One region of the Nitrospira lenta genome, then DNA from elsewhere that is predicted to be linked to it. Evidence: riboswitches for the same ligand, from Rfam matches in the RefSeq annotation. Region 1 holds a riboswitch; each other region holds the start of a gene.
What was found. A riboswitch is a leader RNA that binds a small molecule or an ion and turns the genes downstream of it on or off. The one in region 1 is predicted to bind cobalamin.
Positions count from the first base shown of each region.

Region 2: another riboswitch for cobalamin. It lies ahead of NITLEN_RS15945 (TonB-dependent receptor plug domain-containing protein); the one in region 1 lies ahead of NITLEN_RS04925 (CbiX/SirB N-terminal domain-containing protein).
Region 3: another riboswitch for cobalamin. It lies ahead of NITLEN_RS15960 (ABC transporter substrate-binding protein); the one in region 1 lies ahead of NITLEN_RS04925 (CbiX/SirB N-terminal domain-containing protein).

Region 1 covers NZ_OUNR01000001.1:1,030,565-1,040,511, reverse strand. Annotated here, with positions in the region: gene NITLEN_RS04950 (sensor histidine kinase) at 1-551, opposite strand, end outside; gene NITLEN_RS04945 (response regulator transcription factor) at 555-1,274, opposite strand; gene NITLEN_RS04935 (trans-sulfuration enzyme family protein) at 2,573-3,739, shown strand; partial or broken gene NITLEN_RS04930 (IS3 family transposase) at 4,068-5,190, opposite strand; gene NITLEN_RS17840 (hypothetical protein) at 5,190-5,435, opposite strand; cobalamin riboswitch at 5,488-5,687, shown strand; gene NITLEN_RS04925 (CbiX/SirB N-terminal domain-containing protein) at 5,804-6,985, shown strand; gene NITLEN_RS04920 (DUF3209 family protein) at 6,999-7,373, shown strand; gene NITLEN_RS04915 (FAD-dependent oxidoreductase) at 7,379-8,104, shown strand; gene NITLEN_RS04910 (hypothetical protein) at 8,101-8,472, shown strand; gene NITLEN_RS04905 (cobalt-precorrin-5B (C(1))-methyltransferase) at 8,472-9,578, shown strand; gene NITLEN_RS04900 (precorrin-8X methylmutase) at 9,575-9,947, shown strand, end outside.
Region 2 covers NZ_OUNR01000020.1:57,271-67,217, forward strand. Annotated here, with positions in the region: gene NITLEN_RS15900 (adenosylcobinamide-GDP ribazoletransferase) at 1-177, opposite strand, end outside; gene cobT (nicotinate-nucleotide--dimethylbenzimidazole phosphoribosyltransferase) at 183-1,235, opposite strand; gene cobU (bifunctional adenosylcobinamide kinase/adenosylcobinamide-phosphate guanylyltransferase) at 1,251-1,811, opposite strand; gene NITLEN_RS15915 (cob(I)yrinic acid a,c-diamide adenosyltransferase) at 1,783-2,385, opposite strand; gene bluB (5,6-dimethylbenzimidazole synthase) at 2,385-3,152, opposite strand; gene NITLEN_RS15925 (hypothetical protein) at 3,252-3,839, opposite strand; gene NITLEN_RS18955 (cysteine-rich CWC family protein) at 3,905-4,120, opposite strand; gene cobO (cob(I)yrinic acid a,c-diamide adenosyltransferase) at 4,274-4,873, opposite strand; gene NITLEN_RS15940 (cobyrinic acid a,c-diamide synthase CobB) at 4,870-6,267, opposite strand; gene NITLEN_RS15945 (TonB-dependent receptor plug domain-containing protein) at 6,277-8,343, opposite strand; cobalamin riboswitch at 8,372-8,565, opposite strand; gene NITLEN_RS15950 (ABC transporter ATP-binding protein) at 8,636-9,487, opposite strand; gene NITLEN_RS15955 (FecCD family ABC transporter permease) at 9,495-9,947, opposite strand, start outside.
Region 3 covers NZ_OUNR01000020.1:67,400-77,346, reverse strand. Annotated here, with positions in the region: gene ndk (nucleoside-diphosphate kinase) at 1-333, shown strand, start outside; gene NITLEN_RS16010 (tetratricopeptide repeat protein) at 407-1,771, shown strand; gene gcvH (glycine cleavage system protein GcvH) at 1,848-2,234, shown strand; gene lpdA (dihydrolipoyl dehydrogenase) at 2,256-3,677, shown strand; gene NITLEN_RS15995 (helix-hairpin-helix domain-containing protein) at 3,674-4,132, shown strand; gene tyrS (tyrosine--tRNA ligase) at 4,129-5,340, shown strand; tRNA gene NITLEN_RS15985 (tRNA-Gly) at 5,393-5,467, shown strand; gene NITLEN_RS15980 (hypothetical protein) at 5,614-5,928, shown strand; gene rpmB (50S ribosomal protein L28) at 5,954-6,145, opposite strand; gene NITLEN_RS15970 (SemiSWEET transporter) at 6,273-6,536, shown strand; gene NITLEN_RS15965 (hypothetical protein) at 6,546-7,937, opposite strand; cobalamin riboswitch at 8,174-8,340, shown strand; gene NITLEN_RS15960 (ABC transporter substrate-binding protein) at 8,410-9,423, shown strand; gene NITLEN_RS15955 (FecCD family ABC transporter permease) at 9,434-9,947, shown strand, end outside.

The DNA of each region.
Region 1 (9,947 bases):
AGGGCCGCCCAAAAGCTGAGTCGGAGTATGTAGCTGCGTTGCAGCATGTCTACGACCGAATCATATTCCTCGCCGCCAAGCACGATATAGAGATACCCTGTGGGCGATCCCGTGAGTGGGATAGGAGCGACAGAAAACACCTTGTGGCGACTCGTATCACGCGGATCATCACCCAGAATGGGAAAGGTATCCTCGGTGGTCAAGAACCGTTGAATCGGATCAAGCGAGACCGCCGATCGTTTAATCTTCTCGGCTGGCGCAGAGAAGTTCAGAATCACCCCCTGAGCATCCAGCAGGTACATCTCAATACTGGGGTTGACGATCATGAGCAGGTGAAACAATTCCTTCAAAGCATAGGGGCTGACTTCTCCCTGGCTACTGAGCAATTGGTCGCCCACAATGTTGCGGGCCAAGGCCCGGTTGAGCTTCTGATTCACTTCCTGCTGATACATGCGCGTCGTAAACGACGTGAGGGAGGTATAGAGCATACCTACCGATCCAAAGAGGATGAACAACACGAGAGCGAGTTTCCCGTAGAGTGAGCGCGCCATAAATTACTCTTCGGTGTGTGGGCCATCCCGTTCACAGAACTGGTATCCGACACCCCACACGGTCAAAATAAAGTCCGGCTTCGAGGAGTCTTTTTCAATCTTAGCGCGTAATCGATTGATATGGGAATTGACCGTATGCTCGTATCCTTCATGCCCATAGCCCCAGACCACATCCAGTAGCTGTGCCCTTGTAAAGACCCGGCCGGGATGGAGTGCAAACTGTAGGAGCAAATCAAATTCTTTAGCCGTGAGCTCCAACGGGCTGCCTCGGACAACAACTTTGCGTTTCTCCACATCAATACATAACTGTCCCGCGCGGATGACATCATGGACGTTCTGATTCTTTCCCGAAAAGGCTTCAGACCGTCGAAAGAGTGCCTTGACCCGGGCTAACATTTCTCGAACGCTGAATGGCTTAGTCATATAGTCGTCAGCCCCGACTTCCAAGCCAAGCACGCGGTCGAGCTCTGATGATTTCGCAGTCAACATTAGAAGCGGGGTATAGGACGGAAGGCCTCGAAGCTGCCGGCATATCTCGAACCCATCGAGGCCTGGAAGCATGACGTCCAGGATAATGAGGTCATACCTGTTTGATAGGCCCTGTTGAAGACCTTCGACACCCGTGGCCACACTGTCGACGGTATAGCCGGCATCTCTCAAATGCATGCCCAATAGCCGGCCAATATCCATGTCGTCTTCGATCACCAAGATTTTTTTACCCATGACCACCATGAGAAGAGAAGGATAATACTGGATCGCTTAGCATAACCTGTGTCACAAAAGTATCACGGACCCGCGATTGGAGGATAGCTCAGCGCTCTAAGAGGACGTGTGCTTCTCTAGATTTCAGAGGGCTACGGATATTTCAGGAAGTGGACTCCTCAGCAGCCGCTTTTCACAATCCAGCCAACCACTAAGATACTGCCAACCTCTTTGCAAATATCAAGGAGCGCAATATCTAAGGAAGGTCTGATTTATTCTAGTTCTTGCACAAGCAAGCATCAGAAATCAGGCAAATCCGATATGTGGCCTTCTGCCGGTTTCAAAGACACCGAGTTAAGTGTATGAATGAAACCGGAGGTAGCCCAATTTCGAGAATTTACAGGAAGACATTTTTGTAGATTTTGTGGACGCCGATAAGCAGGTGTTCTACGACCCTTCCCCAGCCGACTCAGATCCACTTCAGCCAAGCGTAGCGCGACGCACGCACCATCTCTGATGAACGGCCGCTTTCCGGCGTGGCGAGTGCCGTAGCGACTGTCGCCAAGTGGCCGAACTGAGACACTCACCCGGCGGCACATATGCTGCCAACGACCGACTACCGGCCTTCAAGAAACGCGTCAGTTCCAACGATCCGTTTTCACATTTTCAGTAGCGTTTGCCGTGGGCGACAGTGCCCAGGAAGCCGTCGATGACGGGCGGCGCCCATTATGCGTTGTTGCAGTGCGTGGGCCCTATCCGGCCGGAATGACATTCCTCACGTGTCGCCCGTTGTCGAACGATCAGCGGCCAAGGCCGTTCTGCTTCTGCAAGACGGTGGGCCCCTGCGGGCCTGAGGTTCAGTCGAAATTCACGTCGCGAGTAGATACTCCCGAAAAAATCTGGTCAATTCATAGGCAAGCTCAGTTGTCCTCTGGCGGAATACAACGGATGATTTCGCTTAGCCTAAAAAGAGCTCGCATCTCACTGGTCCAGTCTAACATTCACCCTGGACCCAATTTGCCCGGGCAGGTCACGACAACGAAAGGAGCGACATCGAGGCCGCAATAGGGGAAGCCCCCGTCCTGATGACCATGGTGTGCAGCAGGAACCGGGAAAGAACACCATACGGAAGTCGGCCCTCTGTCGAAGAAAAACTCGGCCACTTGCTGAAAAGGAGATGGGTAATTCTGCTCCTGGATGAGGAGAACAAGATTACCGATGTGGCAATTCCGCCTGAGAGCTGGGATGATCACAGTATGCTGTGTGAGACAAGGCTGCTCGCTCATAAGCTCGACGAACACTGACAGAGGAGGCGAGCCATGCATGGGTTTACAACCAGACAACTGCATGCCGATGGACAACAGAAGCCGTTGAACGCGCATGCGATGCCCCTGTTCCTAACGTCGACGTTTTCGTTCGATTCTCCCGAAGCAGGCGCGGATCTTTTTCTGGGGCGTCGCGCCGGGCATATCTATAGTCGGGTGGGAAATCCGACCGTCGAAGCTCTCGAGCAGGTGATTGCGAACCTGGAAAACGGGGAGGCCGCTGTCGCATTGGGCTCGGGAATGGCGGCTATCCATGCGAGCTTATTGAGTATTCTGAAAGCCGGTGATCATGTGATCTGCGGGGAGGTGCTCTATAGTCCAAGCCTCCATCTGATCACAGAGCGCCTGGCAGATCTGGGGATTACCTCCACGGTGGTCGATACTTCGAATGAGCAGGCCGTAAGAGATGCCATACGGGACAAGACAAAAGTGATTTTCTTTGAAACCCCCGCCAATCCTACGTGCAAGATCACGGATATCCGGGCAATCGCCGAACTGGCCAGACCCAAGGGCATTTTGACGATCGTCGATAACACCTTCTCCAGTCCTTACTTTCAGCGGCCACTGGATCACGGCGCGGATATCTCCCTCCATAGCGCCACGAAGTACCTTAACGGCCATGGGGACGTGATCGGGGGGATTGTTGTGGCGCGCTCAGAGCTGGCCGCCATGATTCGCACCTATCGTCGTGACACCGGAGGCATTCTGAGCCCGTTCGATGCTTATCTGCTGTTGCGGGGCATCAGAACCCTTTCCTTGCGTATGCTGCGGCATCACGACAACGCGATGAAGCTCTTTGAGTTTCTTTCCAGTGTTCCCAAAGTCGGCAAGTTGTACTATCCAGGTGACCCCCAGTTCCCCGGCCACCATGTCGCAGCCCGACAGATGACCGGCTTTGGCGGCTGCTTCAGTTTCGAGCTTGCCGACGGGTTCGAGGCGGCCACGCGGTTGTTGAGTAAACTGAAACTCTGCACCTTGGCGGTATCCTTGGGCACGGTCGATACGTTGATCGAACATCCGGCGTCGATGACCCATGTCGCGACACCGAAAGACATCATGGAGCGGCAGGGGATTACGAGCGGGCTCGTAAGAATCTCCGTCGGCTGCGAGGATATCGAAGATGTCATCGCCGATCTTGAGGACGCGCTGGAAGCGATTTGAGCAGCCCCACGGGCCGAGCAATTCATCGCCGGCCGATTGAATGACAGACAAAAGGAAGGATCATGAGAGAGCTGGTGTGGGAGAGGCGGCAGGCGATACAGGAATAATCGGCACATCGGGGCGGGCAGGCGATTGTGAATCATGAAGGAGATCGGCTTTGCATCGTATCCGGTGCAGCCGTTTCGGCTTGATCTGACGGTCTGGGCGCTGCGCCGCTGCTCCCATATTTTGTGCAGATGGAGCGGGGGATAGGACAAATGATGAGACCTCCCCAGAAACTAGACCGCTGAAAACTGGAAATGCGCTCCTTCTGACCCTTCCCTGAAAACTAGACCACGCGGTGCTGGAAATTCGATGCCTCCTGCAGCCCGGTTTGAGCCGCCTGTTCGACAAATTCCTGGGGTGTTAAGTTCCCAAGCGAACCATGCGGCCGGTGCTCATTGTAGTCGATCCGCCACGCTTCAATCTTCTGTCAGGCATCGTGCAGCGAGACGAACACCTGCGCGTTCAAACATTCGTCTCGAAAGCGCCCATTGAAACTCTCAATCACCGCATTCTCCACGGGTTTCCCGGGCCGAATAAATCGAGTTTCACTCCGTGCTCGTATGCCCAGGCGTCAAGTGCCTTCGAGGTCAAGTCGCTCCCATTGTCCACTGTGATCATCTGCGGGTAGCCGCTCCGGTTCGCCACCCGTTCCAGAGCCGCCACGACTTTCGTTCCCGGGAGGGTGAAATCGGACTCGATTAATTGACTGTGCCGGCTATAGGTATCCACGACCGTGAGCGCTCGAAACCGCTGGCCATCCAGTAACGTATCCGCCACAAAATCCATGCTCCACCGCTCATTCATCTCACTCGGGTGTGGTGGCACGACCCGCAGATGACTCGACCGTTTACGACGGCGCGGTAATCTCATCGTAAGCCCTTCTTCCCGATAGATCCGATGCACCCGCTTCCGATTCACTACCCAGCCTTCGCGTCGGAGCATGACCTGGAGGCGCAGATAGCCAAATCTCGGCCGCGCTTGCGCCAACTCCCGCACCCGCATGCGAATCGCCGTATCCTCCCGCCCGTGGTGTCGGTAATACCACGACGCCCGATTCAACCGCAGGAGCCCACAGGCCCGTCGCACTCCAATCGGACAGTGCCCGAGCACCTCCCGCACGAGGGCGCGTTTGCGCGTGGGCTTCAGGCCTTTTGTGCGAGCACCTCTTGCAGGATGACTTTGTCCAAGGTCAGATCCGCCACGAGCTGCTTGAGTCTGCTGTTCTCTGCCTCCAGTTGCCGTAACCGCCGAATCTCGGCGATCGCCATCTGGCCGTAGCGTTTCCGCCAGACGTAGTACGTCGCCTCACTGATCCCCAGCTTCCGCGTTACCTCCGGAATCGGTGCCCCCGCATCGATTTGCCGCAAGGCCGTCGCAATTTGCTTCTCGGAAAACAGAGGTTTCATTAAACGCACGAAGGAAACACTGTTTTACTGACAATCACTTTTGAGATTGTTACTGCAACGATACTCGCCTTTTCAGGACATGCCCGCGCTGTATCTTTATAAGGAGCTGAAAATATTTGCGCTTTTTCACTGTGGTGAGCCTGGGCAACTAAATAAACAACCGGTCTCAGTGCATGTCTTGTTAAGTTATTGGGCTTTGTGGTCGCGCAGTTCGCGTAAAGCTGCTTCGGATCGCGTGCACTCATGATATTTCAGCCTTGACAGGGTGGACTAGCCCGCGTTAGGTATCTTGGCTGATAATTGAGTAATCTCTCGGATGCCCGCTAGGGCGTAACAGGGAAGTCCGGTGAAAAACCGGCGCGGTCCCGCCACTGTAAGTGGGAAGCTCCCCCGTTTTAGCCACTCGACACACTTGTTGGGGAAGGCTGGGGGTAGCGTTGAAGGTTCGACCTTCTGAACCCATGAGCCAGGAGACCTATCCGAGCTGACATAGTACGGTTTCTCCGCGCGGTAACGGAGGATCTCTCCTGCCTTTTTGGCATGCGACCTCTTGTTCCTGTTGTGGAGCTGGAGGTTTTATTATGCCGGCAGCCTCTCCCACGGTTTGTGTCGCATGACGACGGGATTGCTCATCGTCGGGCACGGCAGCCGTGATTCCAATGCCAATGGTGAGTTCGAGGCCTTGGTGGCAGCCTTTCGCGCGGCGCGACCCGATCTTGATGTGGCGCACGGCTATGTGGAGCTGGCCCGCCCGTCATTGGCCACCGCGCTTCGCGAGTTGGCGCAACGGGCCGATTCCGTTGTGGTCCTGCCGTTGTTCCTTTTTGCCGCGGGGCATGTGAAGAACGATATTCCGCTCGCACTCTCGCAGGCTCGGCAAGAGTTTCCCTCCGTCCGTTTTATCGTGGCCAATGCCTTGGGCATCCATCCCAATCTCGTGGAGCTGGCCTTTGAGCGGGCGCGGGCGGCGCTGGAAGGTGCCCGTGAATCCTCGAAGACTGCCGTCGTGGTCGTGGGCCGTGGTTCAAGCGACCCGGATGCGAACGGGGACTTCTGTAAAGTTGTTCGTCTCCTTGCCGAGGGGCGCGAGATCGGGTGGGTGGTGCCCTGTTTCATCGGCGTGACGAGACCGCTGTTTGAGGAGACGGTGGAGCTGGTCGCGCGCGCGCGCCCAGAGCGGATCGTCGTGGCTCCCTACTTTCTCTTCGGCGGAAGACTGATCACGAAAATTCGCGAGCAGGTGGAATCGTTCCAAGCGCGCTATCCCTGGATCAAGACCGAACTGGTACCCCATTTGGGAATCGACGACCGGTTGCTCCGCTTGATGGACGAGCGCCTGGCCGAAGCGACGGGAGGGGAGCGGCCGCTCCCCTGCGATACCTGTCAGTATCGTGTGCCGGTGTCCGCTGTGACCGAGCATGTGGGCGGGCTCAAAGCGCTGCTCTGGAGTCTGCGGCACGGTTTCACCCACGCGCAAGCTATGCCGCACGTGCATGCCCATCGCCCGCTGGCTAAACATGTCCTGGTCTGCGGGAATGTCGATTGTGCCGATGGCGGGAGCATTCCCCTCATTGCTACATTGCGGCGGCTGTTGAAGGACGCCGGGCGGGATCAGGATATTCGCGTGACGAAGACCTCCTGCATGGGCCGCTGCGGGGAAGGACCGACGGTCGCGGTCTATCCTGATGGCATTTGGTATCGGGGTGTGAAAGAGACGGATGCGAAGGAGTTGGTCGAGGAGCATCTGCTCGGCGATCGGCTCGTCAGTCGCCTGGTCGATAACATTATGCAGTAACGGAGGAGAGACGATGGCCTGTCATGAAATCGCAGGGTTGCGGCTAGGTTTGATGGAAGTGTTGGGAGTGAAGAACGAAGCCGAACGGCAGCATGAGTTGGCGGAGCTGGGGACCGGGGCCGATCAACCGGGGCCGATTCGTTCCATGTGCGGCGCCAAGGACTTGGCCACGCTCAAGCAGTTTTATGAGACGGCGGTAGCTGCGCTTGAAGAGCGCGTGTCTGCCACCCGCGCCGACGATCCGAAGCTGCCCTATCTGCGTACGCTGGTGGTGCTCACGAAGAAGGTCGATCTCGATCTGGCCCATCAGATCGAAGGGCTCACTCACCTCTATCGCGATCTCGATGAGATGCATGACTTTGTTCATGAGATTTATCCGGCGGAGTAGCAGCAATGGCCGTAGCGAAGACTGCCAGAGTGGTGGAAACCGAGAGGCTGGGGCCCGATACTCTGCTCCTCGATCTATGCGCGGCCGAGCCCTTGGGGTTCATCGGCGGACAGTACCTCATCCTTGATAGTCGAATCGTGTTGCCGAACGGCAAAGCCGTCAAGCGGGCCTACTCGCTCCTCACCGGCGATGCGGAACAATGTCGCTTTCAACTCGCGGTGAAGCGTATTCCCGATGGATTGGGTTCCGCCTTCGTGCACGGACTGGCAGCGGGAACGGACGTTTCGTTCAGCGGACCCTGGGGCAAGTTTTTCCCGAGAGAGGATGTCTCAGGCAGGACTTTGATCCTGGCGACGGATACAGGGATCACCGCTGCGCTGGGACTCTTACGCGCGACCCGTTTTGCGCCGTTGCTCCCTCAGGCCCGGCTCATGTGGCTGCGCGACTCGGCGGAGTATTTTCTCCCGGACGAGTTCGTGAAGAATCAGGTTCCCGTGGCTTGTGGCGAGGTGCGAATCGAGGCGATTCCCGCAGTTGGTCATCCGGAGCGGGTTCCTTATGCCAGCGCCATGCTTTGTGAAGTGTTGTCGCGTGGCGATCTCACTCAGGCCTTCATTGCGGGCGATGGAGTCGTGAACCTGGCATTGCTCGACGATTTGGTGGCGGCAGGAGTGGCCGTGAGCAAGGAACAGGTGGAGTCGTTCTTCAATATGCCGAAGAAGTCCGCATGACCGGACGGGAGCAGATTCTTGCCGCGCTGGAAACCGCACTTGAGTTTGGGGAGACGAGCGTCATCGTTCGTTCGTCCGGCGCGATCGCCGAGGTCCATGGCCTCCTCACTGTGCGGCAGGGGGCTGAGTGGGTTACGCTGGGCGAAGAGGGACAGACCCATGTGCATCTCAAGATCGAGGCTGGAAGCAGGCTTCTCTATCGACAGCAGGATGAGGCTAATGCGGCGCTGGAATTAGCAGGGCCGGATGGGGAGTTGCTCTGTCGGGTGACGTTCCGGGGTACGAATCGGGCGAAGGCAGAGAATTACACCCCTGAACGTGCGGCAAAGATTCGTGAGTGTTTTAGTGGGCTGGCGGGACATGAGTGATGGATAAGAGCGTACCGCCGAAAGATCGAAAGGGGTTGCGCACCGGGTTCACCACCGGCGCATGCGCCGCAGCGGCTGCCAAGGCCGCGGCTCGCTGTCTCGTGAAGGGTGCCATGCTGTCTGAAATTGAAACGACCTTGCCGAATCGGACACGCGTCACGTTCGCGCTCGCCCGTTGCGAGCGGCTGGAGAACCGTGCGATTTGCAGCATCATCAAGGATGCAGGCGACGATCCCGACTGTACGCATGGAGCCGAGTTGACGGCGGAAGTCGAGTTGCGCACCGAACCAGGCATCGAGATCAGGGGAGGTCAGGGCGTGGCCACGGTCACCAAAACCGGGTTGGGTTTAGAGATCGGCGGGCCTGCGATCAACCCGGTCCCGCGGCGCAATATCACGGAGATGGTGGGAGAAGAACTCGCCGGCGCTCCCTACGGAGGCGCAGTCGTGACGATCAGTGTGCCGGGCGGTGAAGAGATGGCCAAGCAGACCACCAACGCGCGGCTCGGCCTCCTGGGCGGCATCTCCATCCTCGGCACGACCGGCATCGTGAGGCCCTATTCCACGGCGGCGTTCAAGGCGAGCGTGATGCAGGAGATCGATGTCGCAGCGGCCGGCGGGCTGCGCGAGTTGGTGCTGACGACCGGCGGCAAATCGGAACAGTATGCGATGGCCCTCTATCCGCAGTTGCCGGAACAGGCCTTTATCCAGGTGGGCGATTTTATCGGCGTCGGCGTCAAACAATGTGCGAAGCGAGGAATCGTGCGCGCCATCATCGTCGGGATGATGGGGAAATTGTCGAAGATGGCCAACGGCAAGATGCAGACGCATGCCGCCGGATCGGAAGTGGATATGGAATTTCTGGCGTCGCTGGCAGCCGAGTTATCGGCGTCGGACGAGTTGGTGGCCGCTATCCGCCAGGCCAATACGGCCCGCCATGTGTTGGAATTATGCCGCGAGGCAGGCCTCGTCGGCATCACGTCGTTGGTTTGCAAGAGGGTTGTCGAACATTGTCAGGTTCACGCGGGCGGCACGCTGGCGGTGGAAACCTGTCTGGTAGATTTCGGCGGCTCGTTGCTCGGTCGTTACCCGGAGGTTCAGACATGAATGATATGAGGCAGATGACCGCGCTCGGGCGGAGTATTGAGGATGGCAGTTTCGCGATCATTGATCAGGAAGCAGGTCCGCACGATTTCAGGCCGGATGAATGGGAAGTGGTGCGCCGGGTGATCCATGCCACGGCGGATTTCGAATTTAAGACCCTGATGCGATTCCATCCCGATGCGATGCGCGCCGGGGTGGTGGCTCTTCAAGGAGGCTGCCCTCTCTTGGTCGATGTGAAGATGATTTCTGCCGGCCTGAACGAAGAGCGGCTGTCTTCCTATGGGTGCAAAGTCTATTCGTTTATTTCGGACGCAGACGTGATCGCGACGGCCAAGGCCAACAACTCGACGCGCGCGATTGAGGCCATGAAAA
Region 2 (9,947 bases), on a different contig from region 1:
CTTCGACAACCCCATGTCCGCGAGAACCAACCCACCACCGATCAGAAAGCCAACCACCGGGTACCAAGCCATTGACCTCGCCAACTCGACCGCGGTCGGTTCGTGCAACGCACGGCTCAAGGGGATCCCGGTCAGGAAATGCCAGGCGAATATGAATGGACGAACGAGCGTCCCCATGGAGCTTAGGCTTTCTCCGACACGCCGGCTTCACCGAAGGTGGCCATTTCGGTATAGATCTTGAGCGCTGCACAGACCAGGCTCATACCCAAACAGGCACCGGTGCCTTCACCGAGACGCAGATCGAGATCCAACAACGGCCTCACGCCCAGATGATCGAAGATCGCCGCATGCCCCCGTTCGACGGAACGATGCGACGCGATGAGATATTCGCGGCAACGCGGCTGGAGACCGACGGCAATCAATGCCGCCGCTCCGGCAATGAACCCATCCAGCACCACCGGTACGCGCGCGGCCGCGGCCCCGAGGATCAAGCCGACCAGCCCGCCGATATCCAACCCGCCCACTTTCGCAAGGACATCGAGCGCATCACTGCGATCGGGGCGATGCAGATCGAGCGCCTGCTGGATCACCGCCACCTTCCGCGCATGCCCCGCGTCATCGATGCCGGTCCCGCGCCCGGTCACGTCAGAAACCGGCCGTCCCGTCATCACCGCCGTGATCGCCGCGCTCGGCGTCGTGTTTCCGATTCCCATATCGCCGGTCCCGATGAGGCCAATGCCTTCCTGTGCCGCCTGCGTCGCGAGCTCGACGCCGATCAAGACGGACTGCTCCGCTTCCGCGCGAGTCATCGCCGGTTCGACGAGTAAATTGCGCGTCCCCCGCATCACTTTTTTCGAGATCAGATCCGGCAGCGTTCCGAAATCATGATCGACGCCGATGTCCACCACGCGCACGCCCACGCCGGCATGACGGGCCAACACATTGACTCCCGCTCCGCCGCGCAGAAAGTTCAACACCATCTGCGGCGTGACTTCTCTGGGATAGGCGCTCACACCTTCCTTGGTCACGCCATGATCCGCCGCAAAGGTAAAGACGACACCGCGAGGGATCGCCGGTTTCAGCTCCCCGGTCATCATCACATAGCGCGCCGCGACTTCCTCCAATCGCCCCAAGCTGCCCTGAGGTTTAGTCAGGCAATCCAATCGTGCTTGGGCTTTGGCCAACAACTTAGGGTCCGGCGATTGAATCCGATCACACGCAGCTTGTACGGACATTCCCATTCCCCCTCTTCATTTCAATCGAAGCGGAATCCCACTCACGACCAGGTGCGCCTCATCGGCGCCGGCAGCGAGCACTTGATTCACCCGTCCGGCCAGATCTCGAAAGGCCCGAGCCGTCGGTTCCGCCGGCACAAGCCCCAGCCCCAACTCGTTGCTCACGATCACGATTTTCGCCTTCGTCTTCCGCATCGCCTCCAGCAAGCCGGCCACGCGCTTCAGCACCAGTGGCTCTTTCATCCCGGAGCCCCGCAGATTGCTGAGCCAGAGCGTCACACAATCCAGGACAATCGTCCGATACCGGCTCCCGGCGCGGGTAAACCAGGCTGCGAGGTCGAGGGGAACTTCCGCCGTCTCCCAATCCGCTGCGCGAGTAGCCTGATGCCGTGCGATCCTTGCGGCCATCTCAGCATCGAGACCTTGCCCGGTCGCGACAAAGGCTCTCGGCCCCTTCGATCCGGCAAGCTGCAGAGCGGTCTCGCTCTTCCCCGATGCCGACCCACCGAGCACGAAGATGATCCGACTGGCGGATGTCGTCGCAGACTTACGGCTTTTCAGCTTTTGAGGTGGCATCCCGCTCCCACAAGAATTCCGGCTCACCCTGCGTCTTGGCCACCCAACGGGCCAAGACAAACAAGGCATCGCTCAACCGATTCACATACTTGACGATCGACGGATCGATCGGTTCGACTTTTGACAGCGCCACACACAGCCGTTCGGCGCGCCGGCAGACCGTTCGGGCTTGATGCAAAAAGCTGGAGACTTTCCCGCCGCCCGGCAGAATAAATTCTTTGAGCGGCTTCAGATCTTTCTGACAACGATCGATCAACTTCTCTAACCGCGTCACATTCTTCGCCGTCACCTGCGGCATATTCTTAAACGTCTGTCCCGGCGCCGTGGCCAAGATGCTCCCGACATCGAACAATTTATTCTGCACCCAGCGCAATTCTTCTTCGAGAATGGCTGCCGCCGAATACTCATCGAGCATGTCGGCATTCATGGCGCGCACGACGCCGATTGAGGCATTCAGCTCATCGACCGTCCCATAGGCCTCAACCCGCAGGCTGTCTTTCCAGACCTGCTGCCCTCCCGCAAGGCGAGTTTTTCCCGCGTCGCCTGTCCTGGTATAGACCTTGGTAATGCGCATCACCGTCTCCCCTCAGATCCGGCCGCGGTATTGCCCCACGACTCGTAGTGAATGAGTTCTTCCACCGGAATCCTCGCGCGCCACCCGGCGGACTCCAAGTCCGGCTTCGTCGCAAAATCCGACACGTACCCGAGACAGAGATAGGCCAGCACTGTGACCGGCTTGGGCACCCCAAGCACCCGCTTCAAGGCGCCATGATCCAGAATGCTGACCCATCCGACCCCGATGCCCTCCGCGCGCGCGGCCAGCCAAAGATTTTGAATGGCGCAGCAGGTGCTATACAAATCCGTGTCACGCACCGTCGAACGACCCAGCACATGCGGACCTCCCCGCTGGCGGCTGCATGTCACGCCGATATTGATCGGCGCTTCCTCGATCCCCTCCAGCTTGAGGCTCCGGTAGAGCGCGGCCCGCTCTCCGCGATAGCGCGCCGCCGCTTCGGCATTGGCCTGCCGAAATAGCTCTTTCACCGCTCCCTTGGTCGCACGATCGCGAACCACCACAAAATCCCAGGGCTGCATGAATCCCACCGACCCGGCATGGTGGGCCGCCGTCAGCACGCGCGTCAAGATCCGGTCAGGAATCGGCGTCGGGAGAAAATTTCGGCGGACATCGCGCCGCTCGAAGATCGCCCGATAGACCGCCTCCCGCTCCGGCACGCTAAACTCATGGCACGGCTCAGGGCTTTCTTGCGTCACGCTCGCCCGTGGAGCGACTCCATCGCGGCCGGATCGTAGGCCCCTTCGAACACCCGTTTCCCGAGCCATACGCCTCCTTCACAACACATCCATCCAACCAACCAGCCGCCTGTCTCAGTGGATGATCGAATGAACGCGCCCGCTCGATCACCCTACGGTCCAGCTCAGCTAACTCGACGTCCTGAATCGCTCGGTCCGTGCCGCGACCGCACCGGCCACGCTCAATAATGTATGAATCCCACCGGCAATACCGACATAGAACAACACTGCCGAGAAGCCTCCTGGGAAATACGTCACGAGGCGCATGGCAAACTGGGTCAGATTCGTCTGCTCAAAACGGCCGGAGAAAAAGTAAAAGCCGCCGCTTGAAATCAATTCACACAGAGCCGCGCCGAACACGAGACTCACCGCCAGCGGGAGCAACGTCACGACATTCTCCTGGTGGCGTGCGGCATACCAGCGGCCGGCTCCCCACAACACACCATAGGCCGGCAACAAGAAACCATAGGCAGGACTGACACAGAAATTATCCACGCCTCCCCACGTCACCGCCGCAACATCGAGCAAGGCCGCTTCAGCCAGCAACGCCGGAAATACCCAGCGGGATGAGAGATAGCAGCCGGCAAGAAACAAGACTGCCCAGGACGCGCTCGGCAAATGTTCGAGCGTGCCGAAATGATGGCCGCGCGTGGCGGCCATCAGCGTGGCCAGAGCAATACCGATAACGATCTGCGCCCGAGGAGAACTTATACACATCGCATGATCCCTCCTAGCCAGTTGTTGAATATCCGAATACTGAATATGTTCATCGCGTACGCAGATCACGTGGCAGGCTGAGTGCTCTGCGATAGCGGAGGCCCCAGTTCACCGGCGGCAACCTTCCCCAAACAGCCGGGACAGAGGCAGTCTTTATAATGGGCGGCAATCCAGTCCATCTGCGACTCGGTGATGCCAACCTTCCCGCACCAACACTGATAGCCGCCGCACGAGAACGCCACACCGCAAGCTTCGCATGTCTTAGTCACCGGTCCTCTCATAGGCGAGAAACACTCCCCTCTTTGTATAGCAGGCTGCTCAAAAAGACCGTCCAGCAAGGCCGCAGCAAGTGAAGGGCCGAGGCGTACCCTCCGGGGTACGTTGAGGGTCTGAACGCTGCGAGAACGGCGCTGGCGGGATTTTTCAGCAGCCTGCTAAAACTCCACCCCCGGCTGCGCCTTAATCCCTTTCCGAAACGGATGCTTGATCTGCTTCATCTCGGTGACGAGATCGGCTTCTTCGATTAAGACGTCTTTCGCCCCACGGCCCGTCAGCACCACATGCTGCATCGGAGGGCGGGCGCGCAGTACGGCAACCACCTCCGCCGCGTCGACGTAGTCCTGCTGCAGCGCGATATTGAACTCGTCGAGAATCACCATCGCATAGGACGGATCGCGCAGGAACCCACAGACGGTCTGCCACGCTTCTTGAGCGAATGTCGTATCTCGTTCGCGATCCTGCGTCTCCCAGGTATAGCCTTCGCCCATTCGGAGAAACGTGACGCGATCGCCGAACGATTTCAACGCCCGCTCTTCCGCCGTATCGATCGCCCCTTTAATGAACTGAACGACCGCCACCTTCATTCCGTGACCGATGCATCGGAGAGCCATCCCCAGCGCAGCCGTTGTTTTGCCCTTCCCGGCGCCGGTATAGATTATCAACAGCCCTTTCTCTTCTTGCGCTGCCTCGATCCGCCGATCGACCGAGGCTTTGAGCCGTTCCATCTTTGCCTTGTGTTCCACTTGATCTGTCATTGTGCCTCCCCTTGACGCCTAGCGGTTCGCCGGGCTTCATTCACGAGCGTTGCGGCGATCTCCGGTCGGCTGGAAAAGTGCAGATGGGTATAGAGCGCCAGCACATTGTCCAGCATGAGCCCGTCCTGCCCCTGTGAGCCGCCTCGCGTATCACTCAGCGAACAAGCAAAGTCGAGCGGCCCGCGCGGCACCAGCGTCGAGTAATGAAACTCGTGCCCCCTTGCGATGATGCCGGAGTCACCAAGAACGCACGGCTGGGATAATGCCACCGTTCGATATCCCAACATCATGCCGGCCTTCCCCATCACCGCTTCAGCGGGAAACAACCCGACCATCTCATGTGATCGCCCCTCAAAGTCACGAATCGCCTGCGTGAGGTACATCATGCCGCCGCATTCCGCATAGATCGTTCCGCCCTGTTTGGCAAAATCTCTGATCGCCCTTCGCATGGAGCTATTCCCCGCCAACGCCGCTCCGTGCAGTTCCGGATACCCCCCGCCGAGATACAACATGCCCACATCATCGGGAATTGTTTCGTCCGTGAGTGGAGAAAATGGAACCAGCTCGGCTCCCTCCGCTTCCAGCAATTCAAGATTCTCAGGGTAGTAAAAGCAAAAGGCTAGGTCCTGCGCAACGCCGATGCGAACTCTCACCTTCCCTCGACTTTGCAAGCAGGAAGACGGGGAGGTCGCCTCTTCCATCCCACCGCACGAGCCGGCCAGGGATTCAATCCGATCCAGATCGACCGTGTCGGCCGCAGCCTTCGCTAGTCGGGCATAGAGTTCGCCGGTCCCCTGCTCCATCGCGGTCACCAGTCCGAGATGGCGATCGGTGATCGTCACCGCCTGATCCGGTCGCAAATAACCCACCGCCGCCACGTTCGTGTACCGCCCGACCGCTTCCTTGAGCAACTGGTAGTGCCCCTCGCTGCTGACCCGATTGAACAGGACACCCACGACCTTCAACGCCGGATCGAACTGCGCATACCCCGACACCATCGCCGCAGCGGAACGGGCCATCGCACTGCCGTCGATGACCAGAAGAACCGGCGCATTTAACTGCTTGGCAAGTTCCGCCGTGCTGCCGATCTCGTTCACCGGCGAACTGCCGTCGAATAGTCCCATCATCCCTTCGATGATCGAGATGTCCGCATCCGCAGCAGCCTTCGCAAAAATTGCGCGATTGAGGTCCGCCCCCAACATCCACCCGTCCAGATTCCGAGAGACACGCCCAGTGGCCGCCGTGTGATGGCCGGGATCGATAAAATCCGGACCTGCCTTGAACGGCTGTATCCGGCGGCCCCGCTGTCGCAGAGCCGCCAGGATGGCCAATGTCACCGTCGTCTTGCCGACCCCGCTGGACGTGCCTGCAATGACCAGTCGAGAATAGTTCAACTGATGCCCTTATTTCGCATCGTAGTTCACTCGCACGCCCGCGAAAATTGATCGAATGGGAGTGCCGTAGTAGAGCACTTCCTCATACTTCTCGTTGAAAATATTGTCGGCGCGCACATAGGCTTGCACCTGCTTCATGACATCGTAGGTCGCGGAAAGATTCCATACATCAAACGCCCGCATTTTTTCCGTACTATTGACATCATTGAACCGCGATCCGACATATCGTCCTTCAAGATTGATCCTGAGCGGGTCAATTGGCTGGTAACTGACAATCAGGCTCCATTGGTCAACCGGCATGCGCGGGGATCGATTACCCGGATACTGTTGAAGATTCCGACTGATGGTATTGGTGTATTGCGCCTGCACATCCAAACTCTTGATCAACGGAACATCCCGAATGACGGCATACTTCACGCTGGCTTCCCATCCTTTCGTTCCCACAAGACCGGCATTCTCAGCGCAGAAACCGAATGGGCTACACACCGTCGAACTGGCCTGCGTAACGATCATGTCACGGAAACGATTCCAGAAGTACCCTCCGCTGATGGTCAAACGCTTATCGAGCAAATACTGGTCCACACCAACGTCCATACTTTGGCTTCGTTCCGGCTTGAGATTCGCATTGCCATAAAACGGAAAATATAGTTGATTGATCGTGGGAGCACGAAAGCCGGTCGCGTAGCTGCCTCGCAGTTTCGTGCCGGTTTCTTGATGCAGATAGCCCGCGGTCGTTCGATAGGTTGTCGCACCGCCAAAGACATTGTACTCATCATGCCGCACACCGGCCGTCGCGAACACACGATCCCAGAGATTGAGTTGAGCTTGAGCAAACCCCGCATGACTGGAAAGGGTCTTCGTCGGGATATCTAGACTATTCGTGAGCAGGTCTCGATTCTCCCCTTGCTGCTCACGAAACTGATATCCGGCTGTGAGCAGCAGAGGCTTCCCAATCTGAAAATTATTCTGCCACTCAAGGCGATTTGACACCGTGTTAATCTGCGATCGAAAGAGAAACGGCGTTGAGACAACTCCCGTTTGCACATTGCGCTGACTTTGCCCTGAAGAGGACTCTAAGTCCTCAGTTTGACGTGCCGCAGTAAATACTTGATTCCACCAGTTCGTGATCGGCTGGGTATAGGCAGCGCTGTAAACAAACTGTTGGCTATTCGAGAACCCTCCCAGCGTATCAAACCCAGGTCCAAAGCCATTGTCGAAACTTGCCTTGCCTTGTAACAGGCGAAAGTTGAAATCGAGCCTCCCCTCATGTGGAAGCGCGATACCGAGGCGTGTGGACGCCTGCCAGTTGTGGAACCCATCTCGTTCCGTCGCACCTCGCCGATAGTTCACGGCTGAAAAGCCGGTATAGTCCCAACGAGACAGCGCAACACTATAATCCACAATTCCCGTTTTCCCCGAAACCTGGCCGCCTTCACGAATAGACGAAAATGATCCGTACTCAAAGAACGCATTTGCCGACGGAGCACCCGTACCTCTCTTGGTGGTGATATTAATCACGCCACCCATCGCATCCGCGCCCCACAACATGCTTTGGGCACCGCGAAGGATTTCGATCCGTTCGATATTGTCTGTCGTCAGATTCGCCAGGTTGAATTCGCCCAGCGTTGCGCTATTCATAATCGCGCCATCAATGAGCACCAGCACTTGATCGGAATTACTGCCGCGAATACGAACCGACGTGCTCGTTCCCGGACCGCCATTCGAGAATACCGTGAGGCCCTGACTCAGACGAAGAGCGTCCGCCACGGTTTTGATCTGCCGTCTCTTCAGGTCCTGTTCGGTAATCACTTCCGTCGCACTCGTCACTTGAGTGACCGGAATCGGCGTCTTCGTGGCGCTGACAAAGACCTCGGGGGTTTGAATGATATCGGCCTGTTCGGCGGGAGTAACATCTTTAGTCTGAGCAGCCGGGGCGACACCTTGAGCCTGGTCGGCCGGTGCACTCTCTTGGGATTGGACGGCCGGTGCAGCATCTTGAGCCAGAGCGGCTTGAAGCGGCTGGCAGACACTGAGGACGCACGCACACAATACCCATCGCAGGACAAACAACGACATGTTACAGCTCCCTTGTGCTCGAAGGGTTCAGTCGAATCAACTGCGGGCTGGGTCTCCTGACTTGCGGATCGTCGCGTCTCTGCGCCTTCCCATGTGCCGAAGCACACAGTGGCATGATGCAGACTTACTCCCCGCTGACAGTGGCGGCACCGTGATGGATTTGCACCATCTTCCCCGTCCCCCGCGTCGTTTCTACAAAACGCCCTTTCACGTTAAAAATGATCGTCCCCCCTCACACCAACCCGTCACGGCCGGGGACATGGCCGTGCGGAATTACATCCGATCGAATCGTTCAACCCGGCATCGTGACGCGCGGACGGCCGCTAGTGGGATGGGCATCGACCACGACGTCGCAGCCATACACCGCCCGCAAGCTCTCCGGCGTGATCGTCTCCATGGGTGAACCGATCCGGACGATCCGCCCTTCCTTGAGCATCATCACCCGATCGCACGCCTGACTGGCGACATTCAAATCATGCGAGACCAGCACGACGGTAAGCTGCCGTTCACGTTGCAGCCGGCTGATCAGCGCGCACATTTCAATCTGGTGATTGATGTCGAGAAAGGCCATCGGCTCATCGAGCAACAGTATCGTGGGCTCCTGGGCCAAGGCCCGTGCAATCATCACCCGCTGGCGCTCGCCGCCCGAGAGGTCGGACACGAGGCGACCGGCCAAAGCCAGCACATCCGTCTCGGCCATCGCCTGATACGCTTGCCGCAGATCATGGTCGGACTCATCGCCTATACCCATTCCCCACCAGGACTCACGACGATGCGGGAAACGTCCCATGAGGACAGTTTCCGCCACCGAAAAGGGAAACACCTGCACATATTCTTGTGGAACGACGGCAATGGAACGCGCAAGGAGCTGCGGATCAATGAGTCTGATCGACTGGCTTCCAAGCCGAATCTCGCCGGCATTCGGTCGTAAGAGCCCGGCCAACAGCTTCAGCAGCGACGACTTCCCTGAACCGTTGGGCCCCACAATGCCCAATACTTCTCCCGCCCGCACCTCGCATGAGAGATCTTCGATCGTCCAAGACCTCCCCGCTTGATCGCTTCGATAGCGAAACGAGATTCGGTCCGCTTGCATGGCCGTACCTGAAGAGCACGCAACGGCCACGGAGGCTTCTGTCAATGGCATATCCACGTCACAGCATCCGATCTTTGCGCCAGAGCAGGAGATACAGAAAAAATGGGCCGCCGGCGAGTGCCGTCACGATCCCAACGGGGATTTCCGCCGGCGCCAGAATGGTCCGCGCAATCGTGTCGGAGATGACGAGGAACATGCCGCCCACCAAAGTTGATGCCGGCAGCAAAAGCCGGTGATCAGACCCCACCACCAGGCGCACGGCATGCGGCACAACCATCCCCACAAATCCGATCATCCCGCTTACCGACACGACGGCTCCGGTCAGCAAGGCCGTCAGGACGAACAACTGCTTTTTGATTCGCTCCGTCTCAATGCCCAGTGAGCGAGCCGTTTCCTCCCCCAGAGTCAGCACATTCAACGCATGCGCCTTGTGCATCACGATCACCAACACCAGCACCGCATACCCGACAAGCACACCCAATGCCGGATAGCCCGGCGCCGTAAGCGATCC
Region 3 (9,947 bases), on a different contig from region 1:
GGGCTGAAGCCGGTGGCGATGAAGCTGATGCAGATGTCCAAGCCGGTCGCGGAGGGATTTTATGCCGTCCATAAGGCGCGGCCGTTCTTCGATAGTCTCTGCACCTTTATGTCGTCCGGGCCGGCGGTCGTGATTGTGTTGCAGGGCGACAATGCGATTAAGAAGAATCGGGAGCTCATGGGTGCGACCGATCCTGCCAAGGCTGACGCGAATACGATTCGCAAGGCGCATGGCGCCAACATTGAGTTCAATGCTGTGCACGGATCGGATTCGCCTGAAACCGCGGCATTCGAGACGGCGTATTTCTTTCCCGGCATGGAAATCTTCAGTTAAGCCATTTTCTCGGAGGGCGATGGGTTCTTTGCCCTTCACTTCTGGACAATCGCGGATGCGAGGGGCAGCGCTGATGCTGTCTCTCGCACTGTTGTGTGCCTGTAGCCCGCGACTGGCTCCTCCTTCCTCTTCAGCCCCGCTTGATCAGATTCACGATGATCCTGCACGCGACGCGCAATTGAGCCTGTTGCGCGAGGCCCACCGGGCGTTCGCGCAGGAACGATATCCCGCAGCCGCACTGTTCTTCCGGCGAGTTGTCGATTCAACCGTGGCTAATTCGCCGCAGTCGGTAGAGGCGCGCTGGTGGCTCGGACGTTCCTATGAGCAGATGGGGGACTATCGTGCGGCCATGGCCGAATACCGCGCCCTCGCCACGGGTGAGGCCGGGGGCGATTCTCGGACACAGCGCTACCAGCAACAGGCGTTGAGTCGGCTTGATCAGTTGCGCCAGATTCCAGGCGGGTCTCATGTCACGGTCGCGCGTCAGGTTGCGTTGGGGCTTCCTCTGTCTCAACTCCCGCCGGTGTCAGGTTGGGTGACGTGGTTGCAGACATTGCTAAAGGCCGGTGTCACAACGGTGTTGCTGGATCCGGCCAGTTCCGAGTGGGGCAAGGATAGGAATCCGGAAACAGTCGAGGCTTTTATTGGTGCGGCGCATCTGGCTGGTCTTTCGGTGTGGGGTACGCTGGATTTCCATCACGGTCGCGGCATCGCGCTTAGGCCCGAATGGCTGAGCCGCTCTCTTGTCATGCGGGGAGTGGCGCCCAACGGCCAGGAGCCGGCGATGCTTCCAGATCCATTGCATCCTGACTATCAAGCTGTCATCGCGGAACGAGCGACGGTGCTGCTGCGGGCCGGTTGCGATGGAATTTTCTTGAGGGCAAGAGAGACGCAGGGCTTCGCGCAAGATTTTTCTGACTCATCATTTCAGCTGTTTACCTCGGCCTTCGGTCTGACCATCACACCGCAGCAATTATTGGGTGACTCCGTTGGTGCCGGGGTAATGGCGTATGACCGGGAGGCGATCTATTGGCGCTGGGTGGGGTGGAAGGCCAGAAGTTATGCCACCGTGGCTGCGCGTATCAGAAAATTGATTCGTGATGAGAAGCCGGCCGGGCGCCTGTTGATTGAGGTTCACGGAAGCACGGTCAGCGAACCGTTGATCGGGTTAGAGCAATACGGTGAGGATCTGAACGACTTGTTCAGGCGGAGTGGAGGGGAACTCGTGATTCGTACAGAGGACAACAAGGGGCCGGCGTTGTTGGAACAGGTCGCTCAGCAAGTGGGTTCGCCCGACCGACTCTGGCTGGTTCGTTCTGCGATGGTGCCGGAGACGGCTCCGCTCGGCGAGTGGACCGACGGGCTCAGGGCAGTCACGCTGGAAGTGGAAGACGGGAATCTGTTGCTGCTGCCTCGAAATGCGGCCAATCTTCCTTGACAAATCATGTGGTTGCCCTCTACGATCCGACGTCTTTCCATGGGCGTTTCTTCAATTGATTACGGATGGAGACTCTATGATTCCGAGCGACTTGCGGTATCACAAAGAACATGAATGGGTGCGTCTCAACGGGAAGCAAGCAACCGTGGGTATCAGCCATTTTGCCCAGGATGCTCTCGGGGATATTGTGTTCCTCGATATGCCGAAAGTCGGCGCCGTGGTGACCGCCGGGCAGCAGATCGGCGAAGTGGAATCGACGAAAACGACATCGACCATTTATGTGCCTGTCAGCGGCACGGTCTCGAAGATCAACACTGACCTGAAGGATCATCCTGAAGTGGTCAACTCCGATCCCTATGGCAAGGGCTGGATCGCCGTGATCGATCTTTCGAATCCCGGAGAGGTCGATCAACTCATGACGGCCGCCCAATACGAAGCCTTTCTCGCCAGTCAGAAACATTAACGCGCGCTCGTAACGTTTTCCATGCCGAAACACATCGCGATTCTGGGAGCCGGGCCTGGCGGGTACGTGGCGGCGATTCGCGCGGCCCAATTGGGCGCACGAGTCACGGTCATCGAGCAACAGGCGCTCGGCGGTGTGTGTTTGAATTGGGGCTGTATTCCCAGCAAGGCCCTCCTCTCCGTCATTGAACTCGGCGATAAGCTCAAAAAAGCGGAGGATCTTGGCCTTCTGCTGTCCGGTCCGCCGCGCTACGATCTTGCCCGCATGGTGGCGCGGAAGAACAAGGTGGTGGCGTCGCTGGTCAAGGGCATTGCCACGTTGTTCAACGCTTGGAAGATCGATGTAGTCGATGGCCGCGGCAGGTTGGTCGATGCGCGCACGATTGCGGTGACCGCAAAGGATGGCTCGCAACGGCAGGTGCAGGCGGATGCGATTCTGATTGCTACGGGATCATCCTGGCCGCAGCTGGCGCAATTTCCTGTCGACGGGAAAACCATTATCACCAGCAAGCAGGCGCTCGATCTCGAATCGGCTCCGCCGCGGATGATCATTCTCGGCGCCGGGGTCGAGGGGTGTGAATGCTCCTCGCTCTTCAGTGGCTTGGGTACGCAGGTGACCATGGTCGAGCTGCAATCGGCCGTGCTTCCATTGGAAGATGAAGAGGTTTCTGTGCTGATGGCGCGCGAGCTCAAGAAGCGCGGCGTCGATGTCAGAACGGGCACGACGATTCAAGAGGCGCAGGTGCGTGATGGACTGGTGGTCGCGCAACTCAAAGATGGCAGTACGGTTGAAGCGGAGATGCTTCTGGTCTCGATTGGACGCGGATTTCAATCCCGTGACATCGGGGTCGAGGCAGCCGGTATTGCGCTGGGGAAGCGGGGCGAGATTTTGGTCGATGACCGGATGGAGACGAATGTGCCCGGCGTCTATGCGATCGGCGATGTGGTCGGAAAGGCCATGCTTGCTCATGTGGCGTCGGCGCAAGGGAAAGTCGCCGTTGAAAACATCATGGGGCATCCGACAGCGATCCGCTATGACGTCATTCCTGCCGGTATCTTCACGTTGCCGGAAGTTGGCCGGGTTGGGCTGACGGAACGGCAGGCTCGTGAACAGGCGCAAGCGGCCGGCCACGATCCGGAGCAGGCCGTCAAGGTGGGACGCTTCCGCTACGCGGCGCTGGGTAAGGCGCAAGCGACCGGCGATATCACGGGCCTGTTCAAAGTGATTGCGGATGCGGTGACCGGCCGGTTGCTCGGTGCGCACATTGTCGGCGCCCATGCGGCGGACCTCATTCACGAAGCTGCGCTTGCCATCGAGCAGGGGGCGACGGTATCGCAGATCAGCCACATGATTCATGCCCATCCGACGCTCGCGGAAGGTTTCGTCGAAGCAGTCGAAGATGTCGAGGGTTGTGCGATTCACCAGATGAAGAAGAAATCATGAGCGTGCTTCAGTCGCTCCTCATCAAGCTGAGCATGTTGGCGATGACGATGGGCGTCGTATTGTGGATCGGCTGGCAGGTTCCCCAAACGATGCAGCGGCCTGCGGTGACTCATGCAGCGTCGTTGTTTTCCGATAACGCCTCTCCAACCGTGGTTCCGGTAGGCGAACCAACGATTCCGTCTGCCGGAGTGAGTGAGGTGCGCAGGGAGGCGAATAGCGCGCAACGGGTGGATTTGAACCGTGCGACGGCGGCGGACTTCGATCAGCTTCCGGGCGTCGGGCCGGTGTTGGCCAAACGGATGGTGGATTATCGGAAGTCTGTCGGGCGGTTTCATGCGGTCGAGGATCTGCGGGCGGTGAAGGGGATTGGAAAGAAGAAGCTGGAACAACTGAAGCCATTTGTCACGGTTGCGAAGTCAGCTGCAGTGGAACAGGGAAAGAAGGGGCCGATATGAGTGAATTGAGTCGGCAGCTTGATCTGATTTTGCGGGGAACCGTGGAGGTCATTCAGCGCGCAGAACTGGAGACGAAGCTGACTCGCTCGTTGAAGGAGAATCGTCCCCTTCGCGTGAAAGCGGGATTCGATCCGACTGCGCCTGATCTGCATCTCGGCCATACGGTCCTGATCCACAAGCTGAAACATTTTCAAGATCTCGGGCATCAGGTGCTCTTCCTGATCGGCGATTTTACCGGCATGATAGGCGATCCCACCGGCGTGTCGGAAACCCGCCGCGCGTTGACCAAAGAGCAAGTGCAGGAGAACGCCAAGACCTATCAGCGGCAGATTTTTAAGATCCTCGATCCGCAGAAGACCGTCATCGAGTTCAATAGTACCTGGATGGGTGCGATGACGGCCGAGGGCTTGATTCAGCTGGCGGCGCACTATCGCGTGGCGCGGATGATGGAGCGGGACGATTTTCACAAACGCTTTCACGAGCAAAAGCCGATCAGCGTCCATGAGTTTCTCTATCCGCTGGTGCAGGGGTACGACTCAGTTGCGATGAAGGCGGATGTGGAGCTGGGTGGGACCGACCAGAAGTTTAATTTATTGGTCGGGCGGGAACTGCAACGGGACTTTGGGCAGGAGTCGCAGGTGGTCATCACGATGCCGTTGCTGGAAGGCACGGACGGCATCAAGAAGATGAGCAAGAGCGTCGGCAACTACATCGCGCTCGAAGATAAGCCGGAAGACATGTTCGGGAAGGTGATGTCGATCAGCGACGCGTTGATGCTGCGGTACTATGAATTGCTCACCACGGAAGATCTTGCGCGAGTGAAGGCATTGCATCCGATGGAAGCGAAGCAGTCGCTGGCCGAGCTTCTTGTGGCTCGGTATCACGGTGAAGAAGCGGGGAGGCAGGCGAGAGGCGCTTTTCAGCACAAATTTTCCGAGCGTGAGTTTCCGGACGAGCCGGATGTGCGGCTCGTGCTGACGGAGCAGGATTTGAAAGATGGGCAGTCGATCGGACTGGTTGATCTTGTAGCCAGGACAGGCTTGGTGACGAGCAAGAGCGAAGCCCGGCGGCTGGTGATTCAAGGTGGCGTGGAATTTGATCAGAAGAAGCAGAGCGACGCCAATGCCACTGTCACGTTGGATGCCGGTCGCCAGTACCAAATGAAAATCGGCCGGCGCAAGTTTGCCGTGGTTGAGCGGGCCAAGTAGGACGGCCTTTCTTGACTTGGAATCGTCGCCCGCGTAGGATGCACCACAGCGAGCGGGCGTAGCTCAGTGGTAGAGTCCTTGCTTCCCAAGCAAGTTGTCGTGGGTTCAAATCCCATCGCCCGCTCCAAATTCACACGTCACACCTAAGGACTTGGACGGCACGCGCTTCCAAGTCCTTTTTTGTCTCTTTCGCCGGTGCGGTGATGGAAACGGGTCAGAGACTTTTCTATAGAGCGCATCAAGATACACGCACGTGATTAGGAGGGACGTGACATGAAGATGGGGCAACCTCTAGTGATTGTGATGGCTGCATTTCTTGGCGGCATTGTCGGAGGCGTGCTGAGCGATCAGTTCCTTTCGGGCAGGGCTGTTCAAGCGCAGAAGGCAAACGGTGTGAATGCGGAAGAGTTTTTACTATTGGATCAGGCGGGGAAAGCCAGAGCCGGCCTTGGGCTGGACACGAATGGTGAAGTCGGACTCGTGCTGAGGAGCAAAGACGGCAGCAGGACTCTCGCACTGTCGGCCGATGATCCGCAGGCGATCAAGTTGACCGAGCGCGGAGGCCGAGTCCTGCTCTCAATGCCGTAAAGATTGAATGGGAGCGGAGAAGGACCTAGACGGCCTTCTTGACCAGTCCTGAGCGGAGGCACCGGGTGCACACGCGAATCTTTTTGTTGGCTCCGTCGATGACGGCGCGAACAGTCTGAATATTAGGGTTGAATACCCGCTTGGTCTTGTTGTTCGCGTGACTGACGTTGTTACCTGATTTCGGTTTTTTCTGACAAAGATCGCAAGAGAATGCCACGGTAGTGCTCCTTCTGAGTGATCGAGCGAATGATTAGCTCGGTAAAATAGCACATTAAGACGAACTGTGACAAGTAGCTGGCTAGATGCCGGTGGCTGTCTTGAGAATCGACAGGAGAAGGGACGGAATGGAGACTGCGAATTGGATCGGATTCGTTGCCGGGACACTCACCACCATTGCGTTCCTGCCACAACTACAGCGGACCTGGAGGACAAAGTCTGCCGATGATATGTCGCTGGCGATGTTGGTGACCTTTACAACAGGAGTCTTTCTGTGGCTAGTCTACGGTCTGTACCTGATGGCATGGCCGATCGTTGTCACAAACGTCATCACGTTTCTCCTGACACTCACGATCTTGGTGCTCAAGCTGAAGTATCAGAAGCTGCGTTGACGCCTCTTGCTACGAGGCCGGTGACGGCGCTGTGAAGGCAGGCGGAAGCGGCACGCTGATATCGAAACTTGGATCTCCCCCATCGTCGAGCCGGTCTTTCCCCACACTATAGAGTTTCTTTTGTGTTGGGCTCCACAGCATGGGGAGTCCGGTGAAGGGGTCGAAGTACATCGAGCCGACTTCCGCCAGTCTGGTCGGAATGGTGACGGTGGCGGTGGGCTTGCGCATCAGGATTTGCAGTGAGACCAGGCGCAGCCGCGCATCTGTTTCAACCAAGTGTTGACTGAAGGGCTCCCATTGCGGTTCGAATTCCATCGGATCGGCCAGCCGTTCGAGAAAGGTTCGGGGCGACTGTCTCGCGATATATTGCAGGCGAGGAAGCGGGCTGTGATTCGTTTCAGCGGCCTTAATGGTGGCGTCGTAATAGCTCGAATACGCGTCCCAGGTGCGCTGGCCGGATGCGGCCAGGCCAAATCCCGTCAGGCTTTTGGGGTGCGCCACTTTTTGGAATGCATCGGACGGCAGATGGGCCAGGATCGTGACCGTTTCCAGGATGTGAGGGTCGGCCTGAGAAAGCCGGGTTCCATTTGCCGATTCCGTACGGCTTCGTTGATAGCCCATCATAAATTCATTTTGAATCGGCCAACGGAGTGAGTATTCAGCTAGAGTCAATGGCTGGAGCAAATTGAGCCCTTGAACCAGCACGCGTTTGTCGACCGTGCTTTGACTCAGCATGCGCGACAACAGTTCGACATCGTCTTCGATCATCACTGACGCTAGTATCTTCACCGGGAGGGTTCGGGCTTCCCGCAGGACGCTACGCCACTTGGCAACGTCCAGGGTGAGTCGATCGAGCCCGGTCCGTACCTGTTCGCCGAATCCGATTGCCACAAACAGGCGGTGGGCCGCCATAAGCTCTTCAATGCGGGGCGCGCCGGTATGTCCGTATCCCCAATCCTCAAACTGCATACGGAGAAATTGTTCGTATCGTGTGACGAGTGGCGCATAGAGCGAAGCCGACAACCGAAACGAAGCCTCGTTGTTCTGGAATTCCGACAACGGGTCGTGGGCATGCCATTCGGGAACGACACGGTCGTAGGCCACCGGCAGTCGAAGCTCTGTCCGTCCTGGTTTGTCTAAGTCATAGCCGCGTTCTGTCGGTCGTGCCCCGGTTTCACTCCAGATGTCGTATCCGGTTTGGACGGGGTTCGTTCCACCCGCAGCGGCCATCCCCAGCAACAGAAAATAGCCGTTGTCGAGCGGGCGTTCGATATTGCGGGCCGGTGGAGTTGAGAGTCTGACAAATGTCTCGCTAGGCTTGTCCTTTTTCGCCGACCAGATCAGGCCTGATAGTTCAAGAAAGAGCCCAATGATACAGAGGCTAATAATAATGTTCCGCATGGATTTCTGCGCCCTCGTTGTTCAGGGTATGGTCAGCCGGTCACTCTGTACGCGGGATCTCCGTAGCGCCGGATCAGCAAGGCTCATGCCGACCGGACGATTTTTCTAACCTCGCATTGATAGGCCGTTCTCCAGATTTAATGAGGCGCGTGGACGCCCTGGATCCTGCGCTCGCCGCACGCGTTTCGGCCATTAATGAACTTGACAAAAATCAGCGGGGTCTCCTATTGTGCCTCCACACATATGATTCTTGGGTTAGGGAAGAGGGTGTAACTCCCTCGCGGTCCCGCCGCTGTGAATGGGGACGAAACCCGGTATTGCCACTGTCCACCTGGTGGATGGGAAGGCGCGGGGAGTAGGGTGAACCATGAGCCAGAAGACCTGCCCAATGAATTGACCATCGTTCCCTCGAGGGCTGGGGAACAGGCGAGGATGAAGAACCGGGTGCAATCCTCAAGGTCTCTGTCAGGCCTTGGGGATTTTTTATTTGCGCTCGCGTGGCCGTTGGATTCTGATCGGTGTGGTGTTGGCCGTGGCCATCGTGACGGGTAACTCCGTCGTGTGGGCCTGCGGTGAGGGGGACTGTGCGGAGATGAAGCGGCGTCAGCAGGGGATTCTGACCGGTATGCCGTTTATGGCTCACGTGTCGTCGCGGTCATTCGTCGACGATGCCGGCCGGAAGATGTATTTGGCCAAGACGCCGACGCGTATCGTCTCCCTGGCGCCAAGCGTGACCGAAATCTTGTTTGCCATCGGTGCGGGGGATCAACTCGTCGGGGTGACCGATTTTTGCGACTATCCTCCGGAGGCGTCGACGAAGCCAAAGCTTGGGTATGCCCATCCGAATCTCGAATCGATGATGGCTCTCCAGCCAGATCTCGTCTTGGCCCCGCAGGAATTTCTCAAACCCGATGTCATTCTGAAGCTGGAGCAATTGAAGGTTCCGGTCTTCATCCTGTCCGCCGCGACGGTGGAAAATATTCTAGGACATATTCAAACGCTGGGGCGCATGCTGGATCGCTCGGTGCAGGCCAATGCCATTGCCATGAGCTTGCGGCAGGACATCGCCGCTGTGCGAGTCAGAACTCAGACGGTGTCTCCTGTGCGGGTGCTGTACGTACTGAATAGTCAGCCGTTAATAACCGTGGGGCCGGGAAGTTTTATCGATCAACTGCTTCGAATCGCCGGAGGCGCCAATGTCGCCGCTCAGAGCCAGCTGCCGTATCCACGGCTGAGTTTGGAAGTGGTGCTGCAGCAGGATCCGGAAGTGCTGCTCTTCCCTGTGGGAAAAGCCGAAGGCATTCCAGATAGTGAGCAGCAGACCTGGCGGCAATGGCAGTCCATGACGGCGGTCCGGCAAGGCCGGTTGCACCAGATTCCCGCCGATCTCTTGAACCGGCCGGGGCCTCGAATCGGCCAGGCGCTGACGATGCTGGTGAACATTCTTCACCCTGAGCTTGTGGCTGGACCATCGCCCCTCCCGTAGCAAAGAGCCTATGACGCCCCTATCCCCTCAGCTTCTGACTCCCGAACCGCCATCCCTCGCGTCGACCAGATTCGATGGAGAGACGGCGAGTCATCGGGATGCGTGGCGGCGCACAGGCACGATTCTGACGCGCCGCCGGTGGCTTGGGATCATGGGGGCGTTGGGCGCCGCTAGCGTCGCACTCTGCATCCTCTGTCTCCAGTTTGGAGCGACGCGCGTCGATCTTGCGACGGTGCTGGTCATCGCGAAACAGTGGCTGGGTTTGGGTAGCGTGGAGAGTGAGGGCGGGGGCACCGCGGCTATCATTATGATGCACATTCGATTGCCTCGGGTGTTGATGGGATTTGTCGTCGGCGGCAGCCTTGCCGCGGTCGGCGTGACCTTGCAGGCGTTGCTGAGAAATCCGCTGGCTGACCCCTATGTGCTCGGTGTCTCAAGCGGCGCGGCCTTAGGCGCGGCCCTGGCCATGCTTCTGGGTATCGGGGCCTCGCTGCTGTTCTTACCCCTCCTCCCGTTGTGGGGGT